Regions from separate parts of the Halomonas sp. IOP_31 genome, predicted to be linked through region 4. Evidence: predicted binding sites of a transcription regulator. Region 4 holds the regulator's gene; each other region holds the start of a gene.
What was found. The regulator sigma-54, encoded in region 4, starts transcription at its own class of promoters, with help from an activator protein. The targets are predictions, from matches to a motif close to TGGCACNNNNNTTGCTNT.

Region 1 (7,597 bases), on a different contig from region 4:
GGCCATGACGCGCTCACCCGCCCGCCGACTCCTGACATACACTTGCAGGTCGTCGGCGTAGCGGCAGAAGCGGTGACCGCGACGCTCCAGTTCCTTGTCCACGTCATCCAGCAGGATATTCGCCAACAGTGGGCTCAGCGGCCCACCCTGAGGCGTTCCCTGCCGGCGTGGCGCGGCCAGGCCGTCCTGGAACATCCCAGCTTCCAGATAGCGGCGGATCAGGCGCAGCACCCGCTTGTCGCGGACGCGGCGCGCGACCCGCGCCATCAGTAGGTCGTGGTTCACTCTGTCGAAGAAGGCCTTCAGGTCGAGATCGACCACCCAACGGTGGCCGGCAGCAACGTGGACCTTCATCGCCGAGACGGCCTGCTGGGCGCTGCGTCTGGGGCGGTAGCCGTAACTCGATGCGGAGAAACCCGGATCGAAGAGCGGCGTCAGCACCTGCAGCAGCGCCTGCTGGATCAGCCGGTCGGTGACCGTGGGAATGCCGAGCTGCCGCGTCCCGCCCTTGGGCTTGGGGATCTCGACGGCTCGGACCGGGCTGGGGTGGTACTCACCAGCCAGCAACCGCTCGCGCAGCGTTGGCCAGCATTCCTTCAGGTGGTCGGCCAACTGGTGCACCGTCATGCCATCGGCACCCGGCGCTCCTTTGTTGGCGACCACCTTGCGGTAAGCCCGCGCCATGTTGGCCTTCTCTACCACAGCCTCCATGAGCGGGGCGGGCTCCGCTTTCGTCCACGATGACGACGCCGGGACCGTCTCGACGCCCACCGGCTGGGACTCGGGGTGCCGCCCCTGCCCCTCTGGGTGGGGGGCGGTATCAGCGCCACTTTCTGCCTTCATGATCGGTCCTCGAGACGTCATCGCCTACTCGCGGTTCTTCATGTTCGGCCCTTGGTGCCGCGGTGAACCGGCACTTACTATGGCCTCTGCTGACGTCTGGTGGCCCATCCCGTCGCCTCTCGACGCCGGTAGCACCGTGGCAGACCACCAGACCTCCCAGGGTAAGACGCGCGACCTTCCCGCTTATGCCTGTCGGATTTACATCATGGCGTTCCGTGCAAGTACTGGGCTTTGATGATGCGTGCCATCTCACCCCGCCATGACGCCTCATATCCGCTTCCTGTTCGTCAGGCCAGCGTTTTGCCTCGGGCTGCCTTCAGATTCCCCCTCGCGGGAGACACCCTTGCCGTCGGCTAGTACTTCCCCTTGCCGGGCGTACAGGGGACTTTCACCCCCAAGTCATCCCGAGGCACCACCCTCGGGAACAGCGCCACTCAGGCGCTGCGCGCCATGCCTGGCGCACATGCAAAAAGGCCCGCCAGAAAGGCGGGCCTCGATGATCCGGCGATCGGTGTCGCTCGGCCGCTCAGCAGCTGTAGTAGAGATCGAACTCCACCGGGTGGGTGGTCATGCGCAGGCGCTCGACGTCCTCGCCCTTGAGCGCGATGTAGGCATCGATCGTGTCGTCGGTGAACACCCCGCCCTCGGTCAGGAACGCGCGGTCCTTGTCGAGCGCTTCCAGCGCCTGCTCCAGGCTGCTGGCCACGGTCGGCACCGACTTGCCCTCTTCCGGCGGCAGGTCGTACAGGTTCTTGTCCATCGCGTCGCCAGGATGGATCTTGTTTTTCACCCCGTCGATGCCGGCCATCAGCATCGCCGCGAACGCCAGGTACGGGTTGGCGGTAGGGTCGGGAAAGCGGCACTCGACGCGCTTGCCCTTGGGGCTGGCGGTGTACGGAATGCGGATCGATGCACTGCGGTTGCGCGCACTGTAGGCGAGCATGACCGGCGCCTCGAAGCCCGGCACCAACCGCTTGTAGGAGTTGGTCGAAGCGTTGGTGAAGGCGTTCAGCGCCCGCGCATGCTTGATGATGCCGCCGATGTAGTACAGCGCCGTCTCGGAGAGCCCGGCGTATTCGTCGCCGGCGAACTGGTTCTCGCCATTCTTCCAGAAGGAGGAGTGAACATGCATGCCGGAGCCGTTGTCGCCGACCAGCGGCTTGGGCATGAAGGTCGCGGTCTTGCCATAGGCATGGGCCACGTTATGGACCACGTACTTGAGTTCCTGGACCTCGTCGGCCTTCTTGACCAGGGTGTTGAACTTGACGCCGATCTCGTTCTGGCCGGCGTTGGCCACTTCGTGGTGATGCACTTCGACGCTCTGGCCGATCGCCTCGAGGGTGTTGCACATCGCGCTGCGTATGTCGTGGAAGCTATCCACCGGCGGGACCGGGAAGTAGCCGCCCTTGACCCGCGGACGGTGCGCCAGGTTGCCGCCTTCGATCTTGCGATCGGTCGACCAGGCGCCCTCCTCGGACGTGATCTTGTACATGGCGCCTTCGATGTCGGCCTTCCAGTGCACCTCGTCGAAGATGAAGAATTCCGGCTCGGGGCCGAAGAAGGCGGTATCGCCCAGGCCGGTGGAGCCCAGATAGGCTTCCGCGCGCTTGGCGATGGAGCGCGGATCGCGCTCGTAACCCTGCATGGTCGACGGTTCGATGATGTCGCAACGCAGCACCAGGGTCGCGTCTTCGGTGAACGGATCGAGGAAGCCGGTGCCGTCTTCGGGGCGCAGGATCATGTCGGATTCATTGATGCCCTTCCAGCCTTCGATGGAAGAGCCGTCGAACATCTGACCGTCCTCGAAGAACTCATCATCGACCGCACTGGCCGGAATCGTGACGTGTTGCTCCTTGCCCTTGGTGTCGGTAAAGCGCAGGTCGACCCACTTGACGTCGTGTTCTTCGATCAGGGCTAGAGTCTTCTCAGACATGGTGTCCTCCATAGATGAGCCATTGGCTTGCGTGTCCAGCGTCGTTTTAGCACGTCGGGGCGCGGATTGCCCATGCATGCCATTTCTGACAAAAACGAATGCAGAAGCCGTGCCAAAATGGCGCAACAACAATCGCGAATCCTGGCCAGACCAATGAATATAGTGAAGAAAGCGCCCCCGGACGAAGGCCTTTGAGGGCGCCCCGAATGGCCGATGTCGCATCATGGCGGTGCAGGGCTTCCGCCAATGCACCATGATTGAGCGCAAACCTCCTTTCATGCACCATTCCGGTTCACAGCGGCGACGCACAGACTGATCCGCCCGCCAGTTATCAGAAACGCGCCGCCGGGTTAAGCGCCTCAACCTTGCGCACTCGATGAAAACCAACCATGAGAGCTCACAAAATCAGCCAGCCGGCCAATTGAAACGTCTGGAAACTCAGAGCTACTCTTCTTTACATAACTATCGCAGTAGACAAGGGGAGAGAATAGAGACCTGCGAGACATTGGCAATTGCGATGAATTGGCAATAATGCGTTGCACATCGTGGCACCGGACGGCCTATGCAAGCGTCACGGTAACCGGGCCCTTCGGATTCCAGGTCACCAGGCTCATGAATACATACAGTGTGGTCATTGATTTTCGACGAGGCTACAGCCGCGCAGAACGCTGCCTGGCCGCCTTGGAAAAGCTGGCCGAGCGGCTCGATGGTGAGGTCGAACGCTGGTTCATCGTCGACCGCCCGCGTCTCTCCCTGGGCAAGCTGGCGGAGCGTTACGGTGCCCGGACCTTGACGTTGTCGGGCATGGCCCGCGGCGCGCGGCTCAATGCCGCCGCCAATTGCAGTCATGGCGACGTACTGGTGTTCATCGAGTCGCCCAGCGAGCTCTCGGACACCTGGCTGCACGAGATCGACCAGGCGCTGCGTCTCCAGGCCTGGGACGCGCTGGTTCTGGTCGCCGAGCGCCGGTCCGTCTCCGCCTGGCTCTCGCGCATCGGCCGGGCCCGACTCCATACCCAGGTATTCGCCGTACAGCGGGTCTGGTTCGAACGTCTCGGCGGCTTCGACCCTGAACTCGAAGGCCGAGCCGAGCGCGACCTGCTGGGCCGCCTGCAAGCCTGCCATGCCCGGGTGCTGCAATGCCGGCCCGAGGAGTGCCGACGATCGGTGAGTTAGTACTGGCGTGTGGTTGGCGGTAAAATGTCGGTTACTGGTATGTGCTGTGCCGGTGGGGCACAAGGAGTAAAGCAGCATGCTTGGTCGTAGCGCGTTAGCGGTTGGAGCCGGACGATGACCGGGCTGGCGCTGTCCCTGGCTCAGGATCTGGCGTACCGACTGCGCGGCCACTGGCGGCGCAGCCTGAGCGAGCCGCTATGGGGACGTAGCGCACTCATCGCCCTGCCGCGGGTATTGCCCGGCGAGGGCGAAGCCCGCCTGCCGCATCGCGCCCCCTGGTGCCTCGGCCCCGAGCGCTTCGAGCGGCTGCTGCTGACGCTCAGCGAGCTGTCGCGACTGGTCTGCCTGGATACCGCCCTCAAGCCCCACCACGACCCTCAGGCGTGCATCAGCCTGACTTTCGACGGCGGCTGGCGCGACACCCTCGACGTCGCCGCGCCGCTGCTCGAGCATTACGCGATCCCCGCCAGCATCTTCATCAATACCGGCTGGCTGCACCGGCCGCACGGCGCCTGGCGCGAGACCCTCGGCGAAGGCCTGTGGCAACGCCAGCATCCGACACGGATTCGCGATGCGCTGGGCGATGCCGGGCTGCCGTTGCCGCCCATGCCCCCCAAACACCCCGACACGGCCTACAGCCGGGCCCTGCTGGGCTACCTGCTGGAACTCGCCCAGCATGATCCATGCACCCTCGAGGCCATCGGCGACGCCCTGCACGGCGAGCTCGGCCAGCCTCGCCAAGGGCTCGATGCGTTCAGCGTTCGGCGGCTCGAAAGGGACGGGTTGATCCGCTTCGGCGCCCGCGGCGTCGGCATGCGTGCCCTCGAAACCCAGGACGACGACGCCATACGCTGGCAGGTGCGCCACTCGCGCCAGGCACTGGCCCGGCTGTGCCGCGAGCCGCTGGCGGCCTTCGCCTACCCGGACAGCCAGCCCTCGCCGCGCGTCCAGCAACTGGTCAATCGCTGCGGGGTCTCGCTGGCCCTGGCCGGTCAGGGCGGCTGGCTGGGCCGTCACGACAACCCCCTGGCGCTGCCGCGGATCGCCGTCAACCAGCATCTCGCCGGGAGCCCGGGACGCCTGTTCGATCATCTGCTGGGTCAGCTGTAAGCCCCGCCAGCGGCGAAGCACGGCTCACGAAGGTAGCAGTGGAAACGGCCTGACCCTATAATGCGGCCCTTATTTCCCTGCAGGATCCCGTCGTGATCGAGAAACTTCGCAACATAGCCATCATCGCTCACGTCGACCACGGCAAAACCACCCTGGTCGACAAGCTTCTGAGCCAGTCCGGCACCCTGGATCGTAAAGCCGAGGGCCAGGAGCGGATCATGGACTCCAACGACCAGGAAAAGGAACGCGGCATCACCATCCTGGCCAAGAACACGGCGATCCGCTGGCAGGCCCCCGACGAGCAGGTCTATCACATCAACATCGTCGACACCCCCGGGCACGCCGACTTCGGCGGCGAGGTCGAGCGCGTGATGTCGATGGTCGACTCCGTGCTGCTGCTGGTCGACGCCGTCGACGGCCCCATGCCGCAGACCCGCTTCGTCACCCAGAAGGCCTTCGACCAGGGCTTGAAGCCGATCGTCGTAGTCAACAAGATCGACCGCCCCGGCGCGCGCCCCGACTGGGTCATCGACCAGATCTTCGACCTGTTCGACAATCTCGGCGCCTCCGACGAGCAGCTCGACTTCCCGATCATCTACTGCTCGGCGCTCAACGGCATCGCCGGTCCCGAGCCGGACCAGCTGGCCGACGACATGGCGCCGATGTTCCAGTCCATCGTCGACATCGTCGAGCCGCCCAAGGTCGAACTCGATGGCCCCTTCCAGATGCAGATCTCGGCGCTCGACTACTCCAGCTACGTCGGCGTCATCGGGCTGGGCCGCATCAAGCGCGGCAGCGTCAAGCCCAACCAGCAGGTCAGCGTGATCACCAAGGAAGGCGCGACCCGCAAGGGCAAGATCGGCCAGGTGATGACCCACATGGGCCTCGAGCGGGTGCAGACCGAGCAGGCCGAAGCCGGCGACATCATCTGCATCACCGGCATCGAGGACCTGGCGATCTCCGACACGCTGTGCGACCCGGCTGCCGTCGAGGCGCTGCCGGCGCTGACCGTGGACGAACCCACCGTGTCGATGACCTTCCAGGTCAACGACTCGCCGTTCGCCGGCAAGGACGGCAAGTTCGTCACCAGCCGCAACATCAAGGATCGCCTCGAGCAGGAGCTGATCCACAACGTCGCGCTGCGCGTCGAGCAGGGCGAATCGCCCGAGAAGTTCAAGGTCTCCGGGCGCGGCGAGCTGCACCTTTCGGTACTCATCGAGAGCATGCGCCGCGAAGGCTTCGAGCTGGCCGTGGGTCGCCCCGAGGTGATCATCAAGGAGATCGACGGCGTCAGGCAGGAGCCGTACGAAGAGGTGATCATCGACTGCGAGGAGCAGCACCAGGGCGCGGTGATGGAGGAACTCGGCTATCGCAAGGGCGAGCTGACCAACATGAACCCCGACGGCAAGGGCCGCGTGCGCCTGGACTTCATCATCCCCGCGCGCGGGCTGATCGGTTTCCGCGGCCAGTTCCTGACCCTGACCTCCGGCACCGGCATCCTCACCAGCCGCTTCGATCATTATGGCCCGCTCAAGCCGGACGCCTCCATCGAGCGTCGCAACGGCGTGCTGGTGTCGATGGTCCCCGGCAAGGCGCTGGCCTATGCGCTCTACGCCCTGCAGGAGCGCGGCAAGCTGATCATCGACCATGGCACCGAGGTCTACGAAGGCATGCTGGTGGGCATCAACAACCGCGCCAGCGACATGGTGGTCAACCCGACCAAGGGCAAGAAGCTCGACAACATGCGCGCTTCGGGCAACGACGAGAATATCGTGCTGACCCCGCCGGTACGCTTCAGCCTCGAGCAGGCGATCGAATTCCTCGACGACGACGAGCTGGTCGAGATCACCCCCAACCATATTCGCCTGCGCAAGAAGCATCTCACCGAGAACGAGCGCAAGCGCGCCAGCAAGAAGTAAGCGCTCGAGCGCCCCCAGGCCCGTCCTGATCTCGCAGCGGCGACAGCAGAATGCCGCCGTTAACCGCCGAACATGAAGGCTGACTGGAGGCTGCCGAGCACCCGGTCCTGCAACACGTGCTGGCCGGCATCAACGCCGGCGGCACCCGCCACCACATGCAGGGGCAGCAAGTGCTCCTCGCGCGGATGCGCAGCACGACCACCGGGGGCCGCCGCCCAATCGCTCAACCGCTGCTCGCGCGCCGGCGCCGGCAAGGCCACCGTCTCGGCCAGCCATTCATCGAAGCGCACCGAATCCGGATCCAGCGTCGAGTCGTCGAAGCGAAAGCGGCGCATGTTGTGATAGCTCATGCCGCTGCCGACGATGAGCACGCCCTCACGGCGCAGCGGGGCGAGTGCCCGACCCATGGCCAGATGCTCCGCAGGCTCCAGTCCCTGCCTGAGCGAGAGCTGCACGATGGGCACGTCCGCCGCCGGATAGATCACTTTCATGGGAATGAACACCCCATGGTCCAGCCCCCGGGCAGACTCCGCCTCGCTGGTAAAGCCGGCACCGCCGAGCAGTGCCTGCACCCGCTCGGCGAGCGCAGGCGATCCGGGCACCGGATACGTCAACT
Region 2 (7,597 bases), on a different contig from region 4:
TGCTGCCCTACCGGCTGGAACTCGCGCTGCGCCGGCCCGGCAACGACGAGCCCCGCTGGCAGCAGACGCTCACCGGCGCGCTCGATGCCTCGGCACTATAGGAGAGCGCCCGCAACCGCGTTAAACGCGCCCCAAACTTGTACTCGAAGCGCATCCGAAACGCGCCCTCGGCGCTTTTGTCAGGCCGGTAGCCGAGTCACAATGGCTTCAGCGGGATCGCTCGCCCGCGCCGCGTCACGTTCGCCAAAACAAGGAGCCGTCATGTCGCGTTACGCTCGCCACCTGCAGGACCGCCAGGGACCGACCAACCCCTTCCCGGGCCTCAAGGCCCTCGAGCGACGCCTGGGGCGCCGCATCCCGCATCGTCTGGGCTCCAACGAGGGGCTCGACATGCCGCACCGGGCATTGACGGCGCGCTTCGGCGACGAATTCGCCGAACTCGCCCGCGCCTACGGCGACGCCGAAGCGCTCGGCGTCCGTCAGCGCCTGGGCGATGCGCTGGGCAGCCCGCTCGAGTCGCTGTTGGTCGACGCCGGCGCCGACAGCCTGATCGCGCTGACGCTGCGCGCCTGCTGCGAGCCCGGCAGCCCGGTGATCGCCAGCGCCGGCACCTATCCGACCTTCGGCTACTTCGCCGCAGGCCAGGGTTGTCGGTTGAGCGAAGTCGCCTACCAGGACGCTCCCGGGCTGCTCGCCCCCGATCTCGAGGCGCTTGCCGAGCGGGCGCATCGCGAAGACGCGCATCTCGTGTATCTGGCCAACCCCGACAATCCCGGCGGCCACCTGCACGACGACGCTGCGGTGCTCGCCCTGCGCGACGCTCTGCCCGATAGCTGCACGCTGCTGCTCGACGAGGCCTATCACGACTTCCGCCGGGATGCCGCGGCGCCCTCGGCGGGTGCGGTGTGGCCCGGGGCGATCCGCCTGCGCACGTTCTCCAAGGCCCACGGACTGGCGGGACTGCGCATCGGCTACGCGATCGCCGAGCCCGAGGCCCTGGCCATGCTGGCCAAGGTGCGCATCCACTATGCCGTCTCGTCGCTGGCGCTGAGCGCCGCCGAGACCGTGCTCGACAACCCCGACGAGACCCGCGCCCACGTCGACGCGGTCATCGCCTGTCGCGAGCGCCTCACCGAGCGCTTGCGCGGTCTGGGCGGCGACGTGCCGCCCAGCGACACCAACTTCATCGCCGTGCGTCTCGCCGACGCCGAGCGGGCTGCCAGCATCCATCGCCAGTTGCTCGATGCCGGCACCCTCGTCCATCGCCCCGCTCACCCGGCGCTCGGCCATGTGCTGCGCATCAGTACCCTCGCCGCCGCCCTCGAACCGGGGCGCCTGGGCGCGCTGGAGGGCGCGCTGACGGCGTGACGCCACCCGGCTCAGAGGATGTCTACGAAACAGGCGAACAATGGCAAGACAAGGCGAAATTGAACGAAAAAGCGCACTGGGCTCGCACGCGAGTTTACAGATAGTAAATGAGTATTTTGATCGGACTCGCGCTCGAGGATAATTTCAACGCCGTATTGCCGAGTGCAGCCCTTTTGTAAGCATCCTCTCAACCGCCGTTGGCGCCGCCGAACACCACCATGGCCACACCGGCCAGATAAAGGCCGATAATGGTCACGCTCTCGAAGCCGATGCGTCCCGGGCCATGCTTCTCGCGGCGCACCAGGCCCATGATCAACACCCCGGTCATGACCATCGACAGCGCCACCCACAGCAGCGTCTGGTTGGAGATGGCGTGATAGATCGAGCCCTCGCGATAGGCGATGTCCGACATCGCGGTAAACAGCGTGTCGTAGGCATTGCCGCCGATGATGCCTCCCACGGCCAGCGTCAGGGCCCCGCGCCGCACCGCTGTCACCGAGGTCACCAGCTCCGGCAGCGAGGTGGTGATCGACGTCAGCAGTACCCCGACGGCGACCTGGCCGAGCCCGGTCTCCTCGGCGATCACCGTCGCCGAGCGTTGCAGCAGCCACCCGGCGACCCCCAGGATCAACGCCATGATCAGAAACGACGTCCACAGGGAGGCCAGCGAGCGCTGCTGGAGCGCCTCGTCGGGCACATCCTCGCGCGTCTCGCGGGTGCGGGCGGGCATCCACATCGGCGCGGTACGCGCCTCGTTGACGATGCGCAGCCCGTAGGCATAGCCCACCACCATCAGCGGCGTGATCGGATGGATGCCCCACAGCGTCCACTCCGGCGAGAAGCTGCCCACCAGGATCAGCGACAGCATGCAGACCAGCAAGGCGCCCTGCATCAGGTTGCCGATGGAGGCGGCCGCATGCTCGAGATTGACGCGCCGCAGGAACATGTCGGCGACGGTGAGAAACAGCGTCTGTACGGCGATGCCGCCCACGGCGTTGCTCACCGCGAGTTCGGCCTGGCCGGCCCAGCCCGCTGTCACCGAGAGGACGCTGCCCGACAACGAGGTCGTCGCGCCCAGCAGCAGGGCGCCGGCGATGGCCTCGCCCAGGCCGGTGCGATCGGCGAGGTCGTCGACCACATGGGTCAGGCGCGTACCGATCACGCCGATCACCAGCGCACAGAGGCAGAACAGGCCGATGCTCCAGGCCAGCGGCAGATTCGTGAGGGACAGCGGCATGGCGTGGCTTCTCCGTCAGCCGCGAGGCGTGGCGACGCCCGGCGTGGCGACGCCCGGCACGTCGGGGAAATGCGTCGGCACCGCATCCATATACGCGCGGCACGCAGCACGGTGCGATCGCGAAAGCGTGCCCCCACCAGTTGGCAGCCGATCGGCAACCCCTCCCGGCTGAATCCGCAGGGGATCGATGCCGCCGGCTGGCGCGTCAGGTTGAACGGATAGCTGAATGGCGTCCAATCCATCCAGTCCTGCATGCTGCTGCCATCCGGGACTTCGAGGCCGGCGGTGAATGGCAGAACGGCGACGCTGGGCATCAGGAACAGGTCGAATTCGTCACGAAAGCGGGCTTCGAAGCGCGAGGTCAGGACCCACCGGGCCTCTTCCGCCGCGTGCACGTCATTGGCATCGAAGCCCTCGCCGCGCCAGGCGTTCTTCAGCAGCCCCTCGCTGATCAAGTGACGCTGGGCCTCGGTCAGCTGATAGCACAGCCGCCAGGTGGTGGAAAACCACAGTACCTTGAATGCCTCGCCCGCCTCATGCAGATCAAGATCGCTGGGCACGACCTCGGCGCCCAGCTCGCTGAGCGTATGCGCCGCTCGCTCGATCGCCGCGGTGATCTGCGGATCGACCCCGACCCGGCGCGCCTTGGTGATCAGACCGATGCGCAGCCCCGAAAGCGTCTGTCGGGTGGTCTCCCTCCAGTCCGCCGGCGCCGCGGCGACGGCATAACTGTCGCGAGAGTCGTAGCGGCCGATGACGTTGAGCATGCGGATCGCGTCGTCGACCGTGCGCGTGATCGGCCCGATATGCGACATCGACGGCAATGAACAGGGCGGCCACTGCGGCACCAGCCCGAAGGTCGACTTGAAGCCGAACGTGCCGGTGAAGGCGGCGGGGATGCGGATCGAGCCGCCGGAATCGCCGCCCTGATGCAGCACGCCCAGGTTCAGCGCGCAGGCCGCGGCGGCGCCCCCCGACGAGCCGCCGGGGGTAAGCTGCGTATTCCAGGGGTTGCAGGTGATGCCGGTCAGCGGGCTGTCGGTAACGCCTTTCCAGCCGAATTCGGGAGTGGTGGTCTTGCCCAGGATGACGGCGCCGCCTTCGCGCATCCGCCGTGCCGGCGGCGAATCCTCCGCGCACGGCGCGGGATCGGAGATCAGCGTGCCTTCACGGGCGGGCATGCCGCGCACCCGGGTCAGGTCCTTCATCGTCACCGGCAGCCCGTCCACCGGGCTCAGCGGCTCGCCGCGCCGCCAGCGGGCTTCGGCGTCGCGGGCGGCGGCCATCGCGCCCTGGTGATCGACATGACAGAAGGCGTTGATCGCGGGGTTGTGGCGATCGATACGCGCCAGCGCGTTCTCGACCGCCTCCACCGGCGAGAGCCGGCCCCGCTCGTAGGCGTCAATCAGAGCGGCGGCATCCATCGCTGCAAGATCGCTATCCGTGCTGTTCATCGAACCTCCTTGGCGTTGGCGTGGCTGACGCTTAATGGCGCAGAAGCCGTCAGCGATCCACAAGGGCCAACCCTGGCCCCTGGCTATCAGCTTAGCGTGACACCGATGTCATGGACTACTCGCCGTGGCAGGCCGATCGCGACCGCTGCGCAGGCGATCGAGCTGACGGTAGCCGATCGCTTCGAGCAGCTGGCTGCGCCCCGGGTGCGGCTCGCCGGCCAGGTCGGCCAGCGTCAGCGCCACCCGCAGCACGCGATGATAGGCGCGCGCCGAGAGCTTGAGCCGAGTCAGCACGTCGGCCAGCCAGGCGCGCTCGGTGTCGCTCAGCGCACAGGCTGCCTCGAGCTCGGGGCCCGGCAGGCGTGCGTTGAGAAAGCCCCGGGCGCGTTGCCGCTCGCGGGCCGCCAGCACTCGCTCGCGAACCTGCACGGAGCTTTCGCCACGGGTATCGGCGGTGAGCTGGTCGGGCGGGATTGCCGGCACTTCGACCTGCAGATCGATGCGATCGAGCAGCGGACCGGAAAGCCGCCCCTGGTAGCGCTGCACCTGGGCCGGGGTGCACACGCAAGTCTGGCGCGGGTCGCCCAGGTGCCCGCAGGGACACGGGTTCATCGCCGCCACCAGCTGGAAACTGGCCGGAAAGCTGCGTTGCTGGCTGGCCCTCGCGATATGGATCTGCCCCGATTCCAGCGGCTCGCGCATCACCTCGAGCACGCTGCGGTCGAATTGCGGCAGCTCGTCGAGAAACAGCACTCCTTGATGCGCCAGCGAGATCTCGCCGGGGCGCGGCCGCGAACCGCCGCCGACCAGCGCCACGCCGCTGGCGGTGTGGTGCGGCGAGCGAAACGGCCGCTCACCCCAGCGTTCGAGCAGGTCGAGCCCGCACACCGAGCGGATCGCCGCGACCTCGAGCGCCTCGTCGGGCGACAGCGGCGGCAGAATGCCCGGCAGGCGGCTGGCGAGCATGGTCTTGCCGGTGCCCGGCGGGCCCGAGAACAGCAGGTTGTGGCCGCCCGCCGCCGCGACCTCCAGCGCCCGGCGCGCCTGGTACTGACCGCGCACGTCGGCCAGATCGGCCAGCGGCTGCTCGGGCAGCGTCGGCGTCGTCACCCAATGCGGTTCGAGCCGGGCCTGGCCCAGCAGATGGGCGACCACCTGGGAAAGGTGCTCGGCGGGCAGCACCTGCAGGTCGCCGGCCAGCGCGGCCTCGTCGGCGTTACCTGCGGCGACCAGCAATCCGCGCCCCCGTGCCTTGACCGCCAGCGCCGCCGGCAGCACCCCGGTAACCGGACGCAGCCGGCCGTCGAGGGCCAGCTCGCCAAGACACTCCACTCCCTCGAGGGCGGTGGCCGGCACCTGCTCGGAGGCCACCAGGATGCCCAGCGCAATGGGCAGGTCGAAGCGTCCGCCTTCCTTGGGCAGGTCGGCCGGTGCCAGGTTGATGGTGATGCGTCGTGTGGTGGGAAACTCGAAGCCGGCGTTGAGCAGTGCGCTGCGCACCCGCTCACGGCTCTCGCGAACCGCGGTTTCCGGCAGGCCGACCAGGGTCATGCCTGGCAGGCCGTTGGACAGATGGACTTCGACCAGGACCTCGGGCGCGTCCAGCCCCAGCCCCGCACGCGTGGTGATGATGGCTAATGCCATGGCCGCTCCTTGCCCGGCGGATGCTCAAGCGACGTCGCATGCCAAGTTTCTCGTTCACCTTCCAGAAACGATAGCGACCCCGCACCCAGTGCCTGTTCCAGCCTGTTCATTGATACAGGCCTAGTGATACAGATCGGCGCGGGGACTGCAAGTCTCGAGGCCAACGCAAGAGACCGCGCTATGGCGGCTTGGGCGATGAGGCGTCGGTATCCTCGGGGGGCGCCGTACCCTTGGCGGATGATGTATTTCCGGAAGCGGTCTTGCTGGACGCTGCCGTGTCCTCGGGTGGCGCTGCCGTGTCGGCGGCGACCATCGCCGGCGATCCCGGCGCGCCGGCACTGTCGTCGAGACTGGCTTCGAGCGCGGCGACCTGCTTTTCCAGCGACTCGACCCGTGCCCGGGTGCGCTGAAGCACATCCATCAGGATGTCGAAGTCCTCGCGGGTCACCAGCTCCATGCGATCGAAGGCTCCACGCATCACGTTATGCACGTTGCGCTGGATCTCTTCGGGCGCGTGAGAGGCATCCTGAAGGCGCTCGCCCAGCTGCTGGGCGAGGCGGCTGATCCGTTCGCTACTGATCATCGGCCCACTCCTTGTTGCGGTTCTCCTCAGCATACGCAAGGCAATTCGACAACGCATGCCCTGTTATGGCGCATCGCTGCGGCAGCGGCGCACCAAAACGGTGATTGGCAGTGCAGCAAAGCGATTCACTGCACCATAAGACTGACCGGATGGCAGTTCAGATCTATGAAATTACTACAGAAAAAACGAACTGGCACGGCTTGCGCTTGATAGCTTCAGGCGCAAGCCGACAACGGGAGACAAGGGATGAAACTCATCACCGCCATCATAAAGCCATTCAAGCTCGACGACGTTCGGGAGGCGCTCGCCGATAACGGCGTGCAGGGCATCACCGTCACCGAGGTCAAGGGCTTCGGTCGTCAGAAAGGGCATACCGAACTCTACCGGGGTGCCGAGTACGTGGTCGATTTCCTGCCCAAGGTGAAGATCGAGATCGCAGTCGACGACAGCCGTGTGGAAGGCGTGCTCGAGGCCGTCAGCCAGGCCGCCAACAGCGGCAAGATCGGCGACGGCAAGCTGTTCGTCACGCCGCTTGAAGACGTCATTCGTATTCGCACCGGCGAACGCGGGGCCGACGCCGTTTGAGGCGCGGGGCCATTCCTGAATTCAGCGAGACTATAACGATGACAGAGCTCAATTACGCGCTCGATACATTCTACTTCCTCATCAGTGGCGTGCTGGTGATGTGGATGGCCGCCGGCTTCGCGATGCTGGAAGCGGGCCTGGTACGCTCGAAGAACACCGCAGAAATCCTGACCAAGAACGTCGTGCTGTTCGCTATCGCCTGCACGATGTATCTGGTGGTCGGCTACTACATCATGTATTCGAGCAGCGCCGGCGGTTTCCTGCCCAGCCTCGGCTTTCTGATCGGCAGCGAGAACGGCGTCGATGCAGTCTTGATTGGCGGCGATGACGCGCCCTACTACTCGGCGCGTGCCGACTTTTTCTTTCAGGTGGTGTTCGTGGCGACCGCCATGTCGATCGTCTCGGGCGCCGTCGCCGAGCGCATGAAGCTGTGGGCGTTCCTGGCCTTCGCGGTGGTGATGACCGCGGTCATCTACCCCATCGAGGGCTACTGGACCTGGGGCGGTGGCTGGCTCTCCGAACTGGGCTATTCCGACTATGCCGGCTCCGGCATCGTTCATCTGGCCGGCGCCTCCGCCGCATTGGCCGGCGTGCTGGTGCTCGGGCCGCGCAAGGGCAAGTACGGCAAGAACGGCGCCATCTACGCAATCCCCGGCGCCAACATGCCTCTGGCCGCGCTGGGCACCTTCATCCTGTGGATGGGCTGGTTCGGCTTCAATGGCGGCT
Region 3 (7,597 bases), on a different contig from region 4:
TGGCGACGCTTCGTCGCCGACACCTTCGCCGCGCCCCTCGGCGTGCGCTATGCAACGCGCATGCTGGCCGCGATCTTCGCCCCGGAACCGGTGCCCGCCGATTTCGCGACACGCGGCGGCGGCCTGCTGGCGATGCGCCCGCAAGCCTTCTACGCCAACTCGAGCGATCTGGTGAGGCTCGAGAACGACATGCCGGCACTGATTCGCCGTTACCCTGAGCTGCGCCTGCCGGTGGCGATCCTGTTCGGCGAGCGCGACCGGATACTCGAGCCTGCGCGCCACGGCCTGGCCCTGCGGGACCGGCTGCCCGGCCTGGCGGTGGAGACCCTGCCCGAGGCGGGCCATATGCTGCCGCTCACCCGGCCCGACGAGACCGCGGCGTTCATCCGCCGGGTGGTGGCCCGAGCCTGCGAATGATTCGACCTGGTCGTCTGTGGCCTGGATGTTGCCTCAGGTGCCGTGATGATCGCGCGGATAATTGATTTCACAGAGGTTTGTCCGATTGAGCGCCGTACCGGGGTGTACGGTCGAGTGAGGCAGAAATTGTCTGTGGAATCAAAGAGCAAGCGAGGGCGCGAGCGACCTGGTGCACTATTCGGGTTAGGGCGCCTCAGGCCTGGGGCGCGAGCACCGCGGTGTAGACCGCGAAGTAGTGAAACACGCTGCCGCCGAGCACGAACAGATGCCAGATGGCGTGGTGGAAGGGGATCGCGCGGATCGCGTAGAACACCACGCCCAGCGTGTAGGTGACGCCGCCGGCCACCAGCAGCGTAATGCTGGTATCGGAGAGGTAGGTGCCCATGGCGTCGCTGGCGAGCACGATCAGCCAGCCCATCACCAGGTAGACCGCCACCCGCAGCACGCCGAAGCGCTGCGGCCAGATCAGCTTGAGGGCGATGCCGCCGATCGCCAGCGACCAGATGACGGCGAACAGCGTCCAACCCAGCGGGCCGCGCAGATTGACCAGCAAAAAGGGCGTGTAGGTACCGGCGATCAGCGCGTAGATCGCGCAATGATCGACCACCTTGAGCGCGCGCTTGAGGCGTGGCCGGCGCACGCCGTGGTAGAGCGTCGAGGCGCTGTAGAGCAGCACCAGAGTGGCGCCGTAGAGGCTGACGCCGACGATCTTCCAGGGGTCGACGTGGGTGGCGAGGCTGGCCAGCGCGATCAGCACCACCATGCCGGCCAGCGCCAAGGCCGCGCCGATGCCGTGACTGATGCAGTGCAGCAGCTCCTCGAGCAGACTGTAGGCATCGTCGCCCGGATGAGCGGTCGTATTGCGCAAACGGGAATCGGGCATTGCCTTGGCTCCTCGTTGGAAACGAAAACCCCCGACGGGCCCGCTTCAGGGCTTGCGCCGGCTTTCCACGTCGCCCGCCGGGGTGAAATCCTCCAGCGCCATCAAATGGCCGAGCTTGCCGGCCTTGGTCGACAGATAATGTTCGTTGTGGGGGTTGCGGCCGGTGGTTAGCGCCAGTCGCTCGCTGATGGTCACGCCGTCACGGGTCAGGGCGTCGACCTTGCGCGGGTTGTTGGTCATCAGCTTCAGCGAGCGCACGCCGAGGTGCTCGAGCATCGGCACGCACAGATCGTAGCGGCGCAGGTCGGCGTTGAATCCCAGGTGCTCGTTGGCCTCGACGGTGTCGTAGCCCTGGTCCTGCAGATGATAGGCGCGGATCTTGTTGAGCAGGCCGATGCCGCGACCTTCCTGGCGCAGGTAGAGCAGCACGCCGCGGCCCTCGGCGGCGATCCGCTTGAGCGCTTCCTGGAGCTGGTAGCCGCAGTCGCAGCGCATCGAGAACAGCGCGTCGCCGGTCAGGCACTCCGAATGCACGCGGCCGAGCACCGCCTCGCCGATCGACACGTCGCCCAGCGTCAGGGCGATATGGTCCTTGCCCGTCGCTTCGTCCTCGAAGCCGTGCATGGTGAAGGTGGCCCAGGGCGTGGGCAGTTGGGAGGCGGCGATGAAGCGTATCGTCACGATGATCCTCGACTGCGAACCGGCGGGCACCAGCGCCCGGCCGATGTAAACGACCCATGATAGCAGGTTAGTGGGCATGGCTCATCAGCGGCGCGTCGTGTTGGGTGCCCATAGGCAAGGGGGCGTCGGATGCCCGGCCATCCGCTACAATTGGCGCAAACTCACGAGTCGACGAGAGCCCGATGGAACTTCACAACGACCGCCTTCTTCGCGCCCTGGCCCGCCAGCCGGTGGATCGCACTCCGGTATGGATGATGCGCCAGGCCGGGCGTTATCTGCCCGAGTACCGCCGGGTGCGCGGCGAGGCCGGCAGCTTCATGGACCTGTGCCGGGATACCGCGCGGGCCTGCGAGGTCACCCTGCAGCCGCTCGAGCGCTACCCGCTGGATGCCGCGATCCTGTTTTCCGACATCCTGACCATCCCCGACGCGATGGGCCTGGGGCTGTACTTCGAGACCGGCGAGGGCCCCAAGTTCAAAAAACCGGTGCGTACCCAGGCCGATGTCGAGGCGCTGAGCCTGCCCGACACCCAGCGCGATCTCGATTACGTGATGAACGCCGTCGCCGCGGTGCGTCGCGAACTCAATGGCCGGACGCCGCTGATCGGTTTCTCGGGCAGTCCCTGGACGCTTGCCACCTACATGGTCGAGGGCGCCTCGAGCAAGGACTTCCGCCACGTCAAGGGCATGCTCTACGGCAATCCCGAGGCGATGCACCAGTTGCTCGACCTGCTGGCCCAGGCGGTCACCGACTATCTCAATGCGCAGATTCGCGCCGGCGCCCAGGTCGTGCAGATCTTCGATACCTGGGGCGGCACGCTGTCGACGCCGGCCTATCGGGAATTCTCGCTGCGCTACATGGAGCAGATCGTCGCCGGGCTGATCCGCGAACACGAGGGTCGTCATGTACCGGTGATCCTGTTCACCAAGAACGGCGGCCAGTGGCTCGAGCATCTCGCCGCCAGCGGCGCCGATGCGCTGGGCCTGGACTGGACCACCGAGCTCAGCGACGCCCGCGAGCGGGTCGGCCATCGCGTGGCGCTGCAGGGCAATCTCGACCCCAACGTGCTGTTCGCCCGGCCGGCGGCGATTCGCGCCGAGGTGGCGCGGATACTCGACAGCTACGGCGCCGGTCCGGGGCATGTCTTCAACCTGGGCCATGGCATCAGCCAGTTCACCGAGCCCGAGCGGGTCAGCGCCTTCCTCGAGGCGCTCCACGAACTCAGCCCGGCCTATCATGCCGACTGAGCGTGTGGCGCAGGCGATGACTCGCCATCGCCGCTGGCTGGCGCTGGTGCCTGGCGACGCTTGTGCCGGGCGCGTGGCTGACCCGTCCGGCGTGTCACGCGTTCTTCGAGTGGCGCGCGCATGCGGCGTGCTTGGCATTTCTCGAGCGCATCATCCTGGTGCCTGCCGCCAGCCTGCTGCGACTTTGCGGCGCGTCGGCTCTGGCGCTGACAGTGCCTGGTTGCGTTGGGTCTACGTTGACTGAAGGTGACTTAAGGATAGGCGACAGATTGGAACACTCCTTGCTAGCGTTATAGGGCCATGCTTGAGCATGCACTCAAATGACAACGCAAGGGAGTCGATTCCACTATGCGACACAAGAACAAGAGCCTGTTACTGCTGTCTGCCGCCGTGCTGGCTGCCTCCGTGGCCTCCCAGGCCCAGGCGGCCATGCTCGACGACGTCAAGAGTAACGGCGAGTTCCGCTGCGGCGTGAGTACCGGTCTGCCCGGTTTCTCCGCACCGGACGAGAACGGCAACTGGCAGGGGCTCGACGTGGAAGTCTGTCGCGGCGTTGCGGCCGCCGTATTCGGCGATCCACAGGCCGTGAGCTTCACTCCGCTGACCGCCAAGGAGCGCTTCACCGCGCTGCAATCCGGCGAAATCGACGTACTGTCGCGCAACACGACCTGGACCGCGACCCGCGACAACTCCCTGGGTCTGAACTTCGCCGGTACCAGCTTCTACGACGGCCAGGGCTTTTTGATCCGCAAGGAGCTGGGCATCAACAGCGCCACCGAGCTCGACGGCGCCTCGATCTGTGTGCAGTCCGGCACCACCACCGAACTCAACATGGCCGATTACTTCAAGGCCAACGACATGCAATTCCAGCAGGTCGCTTTCGACACCACCGACCAGACCGCGCAGGGCTTCGACAGCGGCCGCTGCGACGTACTGACTTCCGATTCCTCGCAGCTCGCCGCGCTGCGTCTGCAGCTCCAGGACCCGTCCAGCGTCAAGATCCTTCCCGAGCGTATCTCCAAGGAGCCGCTAGGCCCCGTGGTGCGCCAGGGCGACGATCAGTGGTTCGATATCGTCAAGTGGTCGCTGTTCGCCATGCTCAACGCCGAGGAACTGGGCGTGACCAGCGAGAACGTCGACGACATGAAGGCCAACCCGCCGAATCCCGATGTCGCGCGCCTGCTGGGTACCGACGGTCGCTACGGCGAGCAGCTCGGCCTGAGCAACGACTGGGCTTACAACATCATCAAGCTGGTGGGCAACTACGGCGAGATCTACGCCAAGACCGTGGGCGCCGATTCGCCGCTGGAGATCGAGCGCGGCATCAACGCCCTGTGGACGGACGGCGGCATCCAGTACGCTCCGCCGATTCGCTAAGCGCGACGTGATGTCCTCGCACCGCACGCCGTGAGCGTGCGGTGCATTTATTCTGCCCGAAGTAGAGACATTCCATGTTGCGTCCATCCACTTCCACCTCCCGCCGCGGGCGTGGTCCCCTGTGGCGTGATCCGGCCATCCGCGCCCTGATGGTGCAGATCGCGCTGTTCGTGGGGCTGGCTGTCGTCATTGGCTTTTTGGTCCACAATACGCTGGCCAACCTCGAGGCGCGCGGCATCCGTACCGGCTTCGACTTCCTCGGCGAGCGTGCGGGCTTCTCGATTCCACAGACGCCGATCGACTATTCCAGCGACGATTCCTACGGCCGCACCTTCGTCATCGGACTGCTCAACACGCTGCTGGTCTCGGCGCTGGGCATCATTGCCGCGACGATCATCGGCTTCACGGTGGGCATCGCCCGGCTCTCGCCCAACTGGCTGCTGGCCAAGCTGGCGGCGATCTACGTCGAAGTGTTCCGCAACATACCGCTGCTGGTACAGATCCTGTTCTGGTATTTTGCGGTTTTGCGCTCGCTGCCCTCGCCACGGCAGAGCCTGTCGTTGTTCGAGGCTTTGTATTTCAACGTGCGTGGCCTGGTGATGCCGGCCCCGCAGCCCCTGGAGGGCTTCGCCGCCACGCCCTGGGCGTTGCTGGTGGCGATCGTCGCCGCCGTGGCGCTGGGGATCTTCGCGCGCAAGCGTCAGGCCGCCACCGGCAAGGCGCTGCCCGTCTATTGGTTGGGCGCGGCGATCATCGTCGGTTTGCCGTTGATCGTGTTCGTGACCACCGGCATGCCGCTGGAATGGTCGATGCCCGAGATGACCGGCTTCAACTTTCGCGGCGGCATCAACGTCATGCCGGAACTGATGGCGCTATGGCTGGCATTGTCAGTCTATACCGCGGCGTTCATCGCCGAGATCGTGCGTTCGGGCATCCAGTCAGTACCCCACGGCCAGACCGAGGCCGCGCACTCGCTGAGCCTGCCGGGGGGGATCGCGCTGCGCAAGGTCGTGATTCCCCAGGCAATGCGCGTTATCGTGCCGCAGTTGACCAGCCAGTACCTGAACCTGATCAAGAATTCGTCGCTGGCCACCGCCATCGGCTATCCCGATATCGTCGCGGTATTCGCCGGCACCACGCTCAACCAGACTGGCCAGGCGATCGAGATCATCGCCATGACCATGGCCGTGTATCTGCTCATCAGTCTGATGGTATCGCTGCTGATGAACATCTATAACGCGCGCACGCTGCTCAAGGAGCGTTGAGATGGCCTCGACTATCAATCCCGTCCGTACCCCAATGATCGAGGCCCGCCAACCGCCCAACCAGAGCCGAGGTCTGGTCGGCTGGCTGCGTGCCAACCTGTTCTCCAGTCCCGTCAACTCGATCGTCTCGGTCGTCACCATCGTGTTGTTGGTTCGGTTGATCTGGCCGTTTCTGGAGTGGAGCTTGTTTGACGCCGACTGGCTCGGCACCACCCGCGAGGACTGCAGCGGCGACGGCGCCTGCTGGGTGTTCATCTCGGCGCGCTTCGAGTCGATCGTCTACGGCTTCTACCCGGACGTGGCGCGTTGGCGGGTCGATATCGTGTTCGCCTTGATGGCGCTGCTGATCGCCTGGCTGGCGATCCCGCGCTTGCCGGTCAAGCGTTGGGTGGGGCTGTTCACTCTGGTCGGTTTTCCGGTCATCGCCTATTTCCTGCTCCTCGGCGGCAGCTTCGGGCTGCTGTACGTACCGACCCGCGAATGGGGCGGGCTGATGCTGACGCTGACCATCGCCACGGTGGGCATCGTCGGCTCCCTGCCGCTGGGTGTGCTGCTGGCGCTCGGCCGGCGCTCGAAAATGCCGCTGATCAAGGGCGTGAGCGTGATCTTCATCGAGTTCTGGCGCGGTGTGCCGCTGATCACCGTGCTGTTCATGGCCTCGGTGATGTTGCCGCTGTTCGTGCCGTCGGAGATCGAATTCGACAAGCTGCTGCGTGCGCTGATCGGCATCATGTTCTTCTGGAGCGCCTACATGGCGGAGGTGGTCCGCGGCGGCCTGCAGGCGATCGACAAAGGCCAGAACGAGGCCGGCCAGGCGCTGGGTCTGGGCTACTGGCGGCGTATGGCGCTGATCATCCTGCCGCAGGCGCTGAAACTGGTCATTCCCGGCATCGTCAACACCTTCATCGCGCTGTTCAAGGATACTTCGCTGGTGCTGATCATCGGCCTGTTCGACCTGCTGGCGATTATCCGCGCGGGGCTGACCGACACCAACTGGCTGGGCTTCGCGATGGAAGGCTATGTGTTCGCGGCGCTGGTGTTCTGGATCTTCTGCTTTGGCATGTCGCGCTACAGCCAATACATCGAGCGCCGGCTGCACACCGGGCATTAGCATCGGCCAGTCGTCATCTCAAGGCGCCGCATGGACATACAACAAGACAATCCATTTCAGGAAGCACCTGCATGAGCGAAGCAACTGCCTCAAAGGACAACGGCACCGAGCCGATGATCGAGATCCAGCAGCTCAACAAGTGGTACGGCGATTTCCACGTGCTGCGCGATATCGACCTGACCGTCAAGCGTGGCGAGCGGATCGTCATCTGCGGGCCCTCGGGGTCCGGCAAGTCGACGCTGATCCGCTGCATCAACCACCTCGAGGCTCACCAGCAGGGTGATATCCTCGTCGGTGGCGTGCACATGACTCAGGACATCAAGCGCATCGAGCAGATCCGCCGCCAGGTGGGCATGGTGTTCCAGCACTTCAATCTATTTCCGCATCTCACGGTGCTCGAGAACTGCTGCCTGGCGCAGGTCTGGGTGCAGAGACAGCCGCGCCGCGAGGCCGAGAAGAGCGCCATGAAATACCTCGAGCGGGTACAGATCGCCGATCAGGCCAAGAAATATCCGGGCCAGCTGTCCGGCGGCCAGCAGCAGCGCGTGGCGATCGCTCGCGCGCTGTGCATGCGCCCCGAGGTGATGCTGTTCGACGAGCCGACCTCGGCGCTCGA
Region 4 (7,597 bases):
GCGCCGCCGAGCGTACCTTGCGGCGGCTCGGCGCCAAGCGCCCGGCCACCGGTCGCATGCCGGTGATGTTCGCCCCTGAATTGGCCGGCGGGCTGATCGGACACTTGCTGAGTGCCATCGCTGGAGGCTCGCTCTATCGCGACGCCTCGTTTCTCTGTGACAGCCTCGGCGAGACGCTGTTTCCCGAGTGGCTGTCGCTCCAGGAGAAGCCGCGCGAGATCGGTGGGATGGCGAGTGCGCCGTTCGACAACGATGGGGTCTATACCCGCGACAACGTCTACGTCGAGCAGGGGCGGATCGCCAGTTACATGCTCTCGGCCTACAGTGCGCGGAGGCTCGGCATGACCACCACCGGCAACGCCGGCGGTGCGCGCAATGTGCGGCTGGACGCGCCGTTGAGCACACCCGAGGCGCTGCTGGCGCGGATGGGCAGCGGCGTGGTGGTCACCGAGCTGATGGGCCAGGGGGTCAACGGCGTGACCGGCGATTATTCACGCGGGGCGGCCGGCTTCTGGGTCGAGAACGGCCAGCTGCAATATCCGGTCGAGGAGTTCACCATCGCCGGCAACCTGCGCGGCATGTTCGGCAATCTGCTCGGGGTGGGCGACGATGTCGATACCCGCGGCAGCGTGCATACCGGCAGTTGGCTGATCGACGACATGATGGTGGCGGGGGGCTAAAGAGGGCCTACGGCCAGAAGAGGGAAGAGGCAAAATGATTCTTGCTACTTGTTCTTCTTCCAGGCGCATAGCGCCGTTCTTCCCTCTTCGAGACGCGAAGCGTCGGTCTTCCGTCTCCTATAGGTAGAACAGCGTCGCCAGGCCGAGGAAGGCCATGAAGCCGATCACGTCGGTGACGGTGGTCAAAATCACGTTGCCGGACAGCGCCGGGTCGATGTCGAGCTTCTTGAGCGCCACGGGCAGCAGGGTGCCGCAGAGCGCGGCGATCAGCAGGTTGATGACGATCGCTGCGGCGATGATGGCGCCCAGCGTCAGGTCGTCGAACCAGACCACGGCGATGGCGGCGATTACCAGCGCCCAGAGCAGGCCGTTGAGCACGCTGACGATCAGCTCGCGGCTGAGCAGCCAGCGCATGTTGTTGCCCGAGACATGGCCAAGGGCGATGCCGCGGATCAGCACCGTCAACGTCTGGGAGCCGGCGATGCCGCCCATGCTGGCGACGATCGGCATCAGCACCGCAAGGGCGGTGACACGCTGGATGGTGCCCTCGAACAGCCCGATCACCGCTGCCGCCATGAATGCGGTGATCAGGTTGACGCCCAGCCAGACTGCCCGTCGCCGACTGGTCCGCCAGGCCGGAGCGAAGGTGTCCTCGTCGTCGTCGAGGCCGGCCATGCTCATGACCTGATGCTCGGCGTTCTCGCGGATCACGTCGACCACGTCGTCGATGGTGATTCGGCCCAGCAGGTGGCCATCGGTGCCGACCACTGGCGCCGATACCAGGTCGAACTTCTCGAACAGCTTGGCGACCTCGCTCTCGCCGGTCATCGCCGCAATGCGGACCATGTCGGTATCCATCACCTCGCGGACCAGCATCGACGGGTCGGAAACCAGCAGGCGGTTGATCGGCAGGCTGCCGATCAGCTTGTCGTCGCGGGTCACCACCAACAGCGTGTCGGTGGTGTCCGGCAGGCGCTCATGACGACGCAGATAGCGCAAAACCACGTCGAGCGTGATATCCGGGCGGATCGTCAGCGCATCGGTGTTCATCAGCCCGCCGGCGGTGTCCTCGGGATAGGCGAGGACGGTCTCCAGACGCTGGCGTTCCTGCGCCTCCATCGAGGCCAGCACTTCGAGAGTGACGGTGTTGGGCAGGCGCTGCAGCAGATCGGCCAGGTCGTCGACGTCGAGCCGCTCGGTGGCCGAGACCAGCTGCTGGGTGTCCATGCGGCTGAGAAACACCGTCTGGATATCATCGTTGAGATATTGCAGGACGTCGCCCTGCAACTCGGGGTCGACCAGTGCCCAGAGCACCTCGCGCTCGCGCGGCGGGGTCGATTCGAGCAGATGAGCCACGTCGACCGGTGCCAGGCCGCGGTTGAGCATGCGTCGGACCTGATCCAGGGCGCCGTTTTCCAAGGCTGCGTTGAGCCGATCGAGGCGAGGCTGTAGTCGGCTTGGATTCTGGCTCATGGCAGTCGGCGTCCTTGATCGCCCCGCGGTGGGCGGCGTCATTCTAACATCGTGGCCGGGCTCGAAGGGCAACGATCCGTCGCGCGGTCGCACGTTCGCCGATGGACGCTTACAGATCCTCTTCGAAACGTGCCGCGAGCAACGCCTCGAGCGCATCGAGCGCCTGGCTGGCCTGCGGGCCCTCGGCTTTGATGGTCAGCCGGCTGCCACAGGGCGCGGCGAGCATCAGCAACGACATGATGTTGGCGGCATCGCCGCTGCGACCCTGATGATGAACGGTAACGCTGGCGTCGTAACCCTGACAGCACTGGACCAGCCTGGTCGCGGCACGGGCATGCAGGCCGCGCTTGTTGATCAGCGTCAGCTCACGCTGTGGCATCGGCGGCTCCCACGGCGGCGTGGATGCCCAATTCCCGATGACGAATTCGCACCCGGTAACGGCCGGTAAAGTGCTGCGCCAGACGTTCGGTCAGATACACTGAACGATGCTGGCCGCCGGTGCAGCCGATCGCCACCGTCAGATAACTGCGGTTGCTGGCGCGGTAGGCGGGCAACCAGCGTTCGAGCCAGTCGCGGATATCGTCGGCCATGGCGCCGACATCCGGATAATCCTCGAGAAAGGTCACGATCTCGGCATCTCGGCCATTGAACGGGCGCAGCCGCGGATCCCAGTAGGGATTGGGCAGGCAGCGGGCGTCGAAGACGGTATCGGCATCGAGCGGCACGCCGCGCTTGAAGCCGAACGATTCGAAGGTCAGCGTGAGCTGTTCGCTGGTATGGTGGGCGACCTGCTCGGCGATGCGTCCGCGCAGGTCGTGGACCGAGAGCTGCGAGGTATCCATCACCAGGTCGGCCAGATCCCGGATGTCCGCCAGTGCCTTCTCCTCGGACTCGATCGCCTCGGCCAGGGTCATCTGGCTATTACGGGTCAGCGGATGGCGGCGGCGGGTCGCCGAGTAGCGCTCGAGCAGGATCTTGTCCTCGGCGGTCAGATAGACCACCTGGCAATCGATGCCGCGCTGGCGCACGGCCTCGAGCTGCGCGGGAAAGCGCTCGAGGGCCGTGGGCAAGTTGCGCGCATCAATGCTGACCGCGACGCTGGCGCGCTTGCTGTCGGCCTGCTGGAGCTCATCGATCAGCGCATCGAGGAGCATCGCCGGCAGGTTGTCGATGGCATAGAAGCCCAGGTCCTCGAGTGCCTGGAGGGCGATCGACTTGCCGGATCCGGAGCGGCCACTGATGATCACGAGTTGCATGGGGCGGCTCCCTTGTCACGATGAGTCACGAGGCGGTCGTATGACGCTGGGCATACCAGACCCGAATTGAATAGGCCGGGGCGAATTAAAGCGCAGCCTTCAGGCTACCTGGCCTGCCGCGGCGCGCTACCGGCGCCGCCATCGAGGGCATGGATGGCATCGATGAGCGTTTCGTGCAGTTCACGCTGGCTGGCACTGTGGCGCAGCCGGTTGCGGGTGTCGGCGTCGTTCATGATGCCGGCGACCTGGGCGAGTAGCGCCAGGTGGGTGTCGTCGGCCTCTTCGGGTACCAGCAGCACGAACAGCAGGTCGACCGGTTCGCCATCGACTGCATCGAAATCGATCGGCTCCTGTAGCTTGATAAAGCCGGCTACTGGCGCCTTGCAATGGGGATTGCGCGCATGGGGAATGGCCACGCCATTGCCGATGCCGGTACTCCCCAGCCGTTCACGACCGATCAGCCGGCTGAACACCTCCTGGCTGTCCAGGCTAGGGGTGTTCTGGGCGATGAAGGTGCTGAAGAACTCAAGCACGCGCTTCTTGCTCCCCCCGGGCACGGCAAACAGAGTGCGTTCGGGGGGCAGTATGGTTTCCAGTGACATGATGGGGAGTCAGCGGGCGCCGGCGCCTTGCGCGCGGGCCTGGGCCTTTTCCTTGTGTTTGACGAGTTGGCGGTCGAGCTTGTCGGCCAGGGCATCGATGGCGGCGTACATGTCGCCGTTCTCGGCTTCGGCATGCAAGTCAGCACCCGCTGCGTGAAGCGTGCAGGCCGCCTGATGGCGTTCCTTCTCGATCGAGAGCGTTACCTGCACGGTGGTGATGTTGTCGTAGTGGCGTTCCAGCCGCGCCAACTTTTCGTTGACGTAGTCACGCAATGCATCCGTCAGTTCGACGTGATGGCCGGTGATGTTGGCTTGCATGGCACGTTCCTTTTCGACGAGTGATGGCCGATTGTAACCCTTTTTGCAGCTTAGCAAACCCCTCGCGGGATGGTGGCCGCAAACGTCGCTTGTCGAGAGCGGGAAGACATGTGAATCGACGTTTCGATGCGATAGGGCGCGGCACTTTCCTTGTGCCGGGGAGAGAGCTGCATATGTCTGAAGGAGCCTCAGGCGAGGCGTCTGCGTTCACCGGAGGAGGGGATGCCCAGCGCTTCGCGATACTTGGCGACGGTGCGTCGCGCCACCGCGATGCCATCGGCGGCGAGCAGCTCGACCAGCTTGCTGTCGGAAAGTGGCTTGCGCGGCGGCTCGTCGCCGATCAGCTTCTTCAGGCGTGCGCGTATCGCGGTGCTGGAGTGCGCATCGCCTTCGCTGCCGCCGCCGACATGGCTCGAGAAGAAGTACTTGAGTTCGAAGACGCCGCGCGGGGTATGAATGAACTTCTGTGTGGTGACCCGCGAGATGGTCGATTCGTGCATCTCCACGGTCTGGGCGATGTCGGCGAGCACCAGCGGTTTCATGGCCTCCTCGCCACGCTCGAGGAAGTCGAACTGGCGGATCATGATCTCGCGACCGACCTTGAGCAGGGTGTCGTTGCGACTCGACAGACTCTTGATCAACCAGCGCGCCTCCTGAAGGTGCTGCTTCATGAAGGTGTTGTCGTCGCTCTTGTCGGCGCGCTTGATCAAGGCGGCATAGTCGGGCTGGACGCGCAATCGCGGTAGCGCCTCGGGATTGAGCTCGATACGCCAGCCCTCGCGAGTATGGCGAGCCACCAGGTCGGGGATCACGTAATCCTCGCCACTGGCGTCGAAGGCTTGGCCGGGGCGTGGATCGAGGGCGCGGATCAGGGCGATCACCGCATCGAGCTGGGCATCGTCGAGACGCAGCCGACGCTTGAGCAACTTGCGGTCATCATTGGCCAGCGCGTCGAGAAACTGGCGTACCAGGCGCTTGGCCTGGGGCAGCAGCGGCGTATCGTCGGCCAGCGTAGCCAGTTGCAGCAGCAGACACTCGCGCAGGTCGCGGGCGAATACACCGGTGGGGTCGAACTGTTGAAGACGATGCAGAATCTGCTCGACCTCGGCGGCCTTGAGTCCGGAAAGCCCCTGGCTGCGCAGGCCTTCCGTCAATTCGTCGAGCTGACCGTCGAGATAGCCGTCGAGGTTGACTGCATCGATGAGACAGTCGGCGATCGCATGTTCGCGACTGTCGAGCCCGGTCATGTCGAGCTGCCAGCGAAGGTGATCCTGCAGGCTCTGATCGGCGGCGTTGCGCTCGAGATCGGGGCCGTCTTCGCTGCGCCCCGCGCTGGGGGCCAGGTCCTGGTAGGTGTCCGACCACTCGCTGTCCAGCGCGAGCTCCTCGGGGATGTCGCTGGCCCAGTCGTCGTCGGCGGCTTCGCCGACGGCGGCTTCGCCGTAGTCGTCCTCCATCTCGAGCATGGGATTGGCTTCCAGCGCCTGCTGGATCTCCTGGCGCAGATCCAGTGTCGATAGCTGCAGCAGCTGGATGGCCTGCTGCAGCTGAGGCGTCATGGTCAGCTGGGTGCCGACCCGAAGCTGCAGCGTGGGTTTCATTGCCATGACAAGCGTGACTTCACTGGCGGAATTTCCGACACGTTATCCTGACCGATGAGCTCTTGCAAGTTTAAAAGCAATAACCATGCCATCTATTTGTCTGGTACCGCTTGGCGCTATCTTGCGCAGGGCCGACGCGTTTGGCAGGCGCCGATTCTGCCCGGCAATGACAATCGCTCAGAGCCGGAATTCATTGCCCAGATAGACCTCGCGGACCTTCTGGCTGGCGAGGATCGCCTCGGCGTTACCCTCGGCGATGATCTGGCCGTCGCCGACGATGTAGGCGTTGTCACAGATATCCAGCGTCTCGCGCACGTTATGGTCGGTGATCAACACGCCGATGCCGCGATCGCGCAGCTGGCGGATGATCGACTTGATTTCGCCGACCGAGATCGGATCGACCCCGGCGAAAGGCTCGTCGAGCAGGATGAACGCCGGCTCGGTGGCCAGCGAGCGGGCGATCTCTACCCGCCGGCGCTCGCCACCGGACAGGCTCATGCCCATGTTGTCGCGAATATGGGTGATATGAAATTCCTCGAGCAGCTGTTCGAGCTGGTGCTTGCGTCCCGGCTTGTCCAGGTCGCGACGCGTCTCGAGGATCGCCATGATGTTGTCGGCGACCGACAGCTTGCGAAAGATCGAGGCTTCCTGAGGCAGGTAGCCAATGCCGGCGCGGGCGCGGTGATGCATTGCTGCCCGGCTGAGGTCCTGGTCGTCGATGCCCACCTCGCCGGCGTCGGCGCGTACCAGGCCGACGATCATGTAGAACGAGGTCGTCTTGCCAGCCCCGTTGGGGCCGAGCAGGCCGACGATACTGCCCTGGCCGATCGATAGGCTGATGTCCTGAACCACGCGGCGATTCTTGTAGCTCTTGGCCAGATGCCTGGCGAACAGTGTCTTCATCGCGCGGGACTCTCCTCTAGATTGGCCTCTAGATTGGCCTCTAGCCTGGCCTCGATCGGCGGGGTCATTGTTCGGCGGACTTCGGCGTCAGGCTCATGCGCACGCGCTCGTTCTCGGCTCCCTGGGCCTGGGAGCGCGCCTGGACCTGGCGGTTGTCGAGAAAATATTCGACATAGGCACCGCTGAAGGTATCTCTGGTCTGGCGTAGCTCGGCCTGACCGACGAGCTCGACGCGCCGCTCGCCGGCGTAGTAGATGATCGTATCGCCCCAGCCCTTGACCAGCGGGTCGTCGGGCGCCGGGCGCTGTTCGAGATAGGCGCGCTCGGCGTCGCCGATGGCGGTGACCTGGGTCACTTCGCCCTGGTCGTTGCGTTTGATCTCGACGCGCTGGGCGGTCAGTTGCATGCTGCCCTGCTGCATGTCGACGTCACCGGTGTAGACGGCGGTGCCGGCACGGTCATCGAGATCCAGGCGGTCGGCGGCGATATTGATCGGCTGGTCGGCATCGCTGTCCAGCGCCAGGGCCGGCGCGGCGAGAAGCGCTGCGCCGGCCAGGGTTAAGGCGGCGAAAAGGGTACGCATCATGTTCCTGAATCCTCGTCGATCGTCGGGTGATGGCCGCGTACGTTGCCGTTGAGCTGCAGGCGTCCAGTGTTCAGCCAGGCGTCGAAGCGATCGCCGCGCACGCGCTGCTGGAATTTGCGCAGTACGGCGTCGCTCTCGCTCCAGGCGTGGTTGTCGTCGGCATCGTAGATCAGCACCT

Region 1: the regulator sigma-54 is predicted to act here: its motif matches at 2,874-2,891, upstream of glnA (glutamate--ammonia ligase).
Region 2: the regulator sigma-54 is predicted to act here: its motif matches at 6,478-6,495, upstream of K7I12_RS03075 (P-II family nitrogen regulator).
Region 3: the regulator sigma-54 is predicted to act here: its motif matches at 3,499-3,516, upstream of K7I12_RS12450 (amino acid ABC transporter substrate-binding protein).

Annotation. Positions count from the first base shown of each region.
Region 1 is NZ_JAIRBP010000040.1:17,199-24,795, reverse strand. Features, by position in the region: gene ltrA (group II intron reverse transcriptase/maturase) at 1-843, opposite strand, end outside; gene glnA (glutamate--ammonia ligase) at 1,370-2,776, opposite strand; gene K7I12_RS15590 (hypothetical protein) at 3,389-3,952, shown strand; gene K7I12_RS15585 (polysaccharide deacetylase family protein) at 4,067-5,062, shown strand; gene typA (translational GTPase TypA) at 5,155-6,981, shown strand; gene K7I12_RS15575 (DODA-type extradiol aromatic ring-opening family dioxygenase) at 7,041-7,597, opposite strand, start outside.
Region 2 is NZ_JAIRBP010000003.1:70,137-77,733, forward strand. Features, by position in the region: gene K7I12_RS03045 (hypothetical protein) at 1-101, shown strand, start outside; gene K7I12_RS03050 (aminotransferase class I/II-fold pyridoxal phosphate-dependent enzyme) at 262-1,368, shown strand; gene K7I12_RS03055 (sodium:calcium antiporter) at 1,556-2,605, opposite strand; gene K7I12_RS03060 (amidase) at 2,536-4,059, opposite strand; gene K7I12_RS03065 (YifB family Mg chelatase-like AAA ATPase) at 4,168-5,703, opposite strand; gene K7I12_RS03070 (accessory factor UbiK family protein) at 5,882-6,286, opposite strand; gene K7I12_RS03075 (P-II family nitrogen regulator) at 6,533-6,871, shown strand; gene K7I12_RS03080 (ammonium transporter) at 6,910-7,597, shown strand, end outside.
Region 3 is NZ_JAIRBP010000024.1:22,768-30,364, forward strand. Features, by position in the region: gene K7I12_RS12430 (alpha/beta fold hydrolase) at 1-417, shown strand, start outside; gene trhA (PAQR family membrane homeostasis protein TrhA) at 611-1,300, opposite strand; gene ribA (GTP cyclohydrolase II) at 1,346-1,981, opposite strand; gene hemE (uroporphyrinogen decarboxylase) at 2,164-3,228, shown strand; gene K7I12_RS12450 (amino acid ABC transporter substrate-binding protein) at 3,577-4,605, shown strand; gene K7I12_RS12455 (amino acid ABC transporter permease) at 4,680-5,870, shown strand; gene K7I12_RS12460 (amino acid ABC transporter permease) at 5,872-6,981, shown strand; gene K7I12_RS12465 (amino acid ABC transporter ATP-binding protein) at 7,053-7,597, shown strand, end outside.
Region 4 is NZ_JAIRBP010000011.1:54,916-62,512, forward strand. Features, by position in the region: gene pmbA (metalloprotease PmbA) at 1-680, shown strand, start outside; gene mgtE (magnesium transporter) at 798-2,153, opposite strand; gene K7I12_RS07905 (HPr family phosphocarrier protein) at 2,263-2,532, opposite strand; gene rapZ (RNase adapter RapZ) at 2,519-3,409, opposite strand; gene ptsN (PTS IIA-like nitrogen regulatory protein PtsN) at 3,514-4,011, opposite strand; gene hpf (ribosome hibernation-promoting factor, HPF/YfiA family) at 4,021-4,329, opposite strand; gene K7I12_RS07925 (RNA polymerase factor sigma-54) at 4,518-5,936, opposite strand; gene lptB (LPS export ABC transporter ATP-binding protein) at 6,108-6,833, opposite strand; gene lptA (lipopolysaccharide transport periplasmic protein LptA) at 6,898-7,419, opposite strand; gene lptC (LPS export ABC transporter periplasmic protein LptC) at 7,416-7,597, opposite strand, start outside.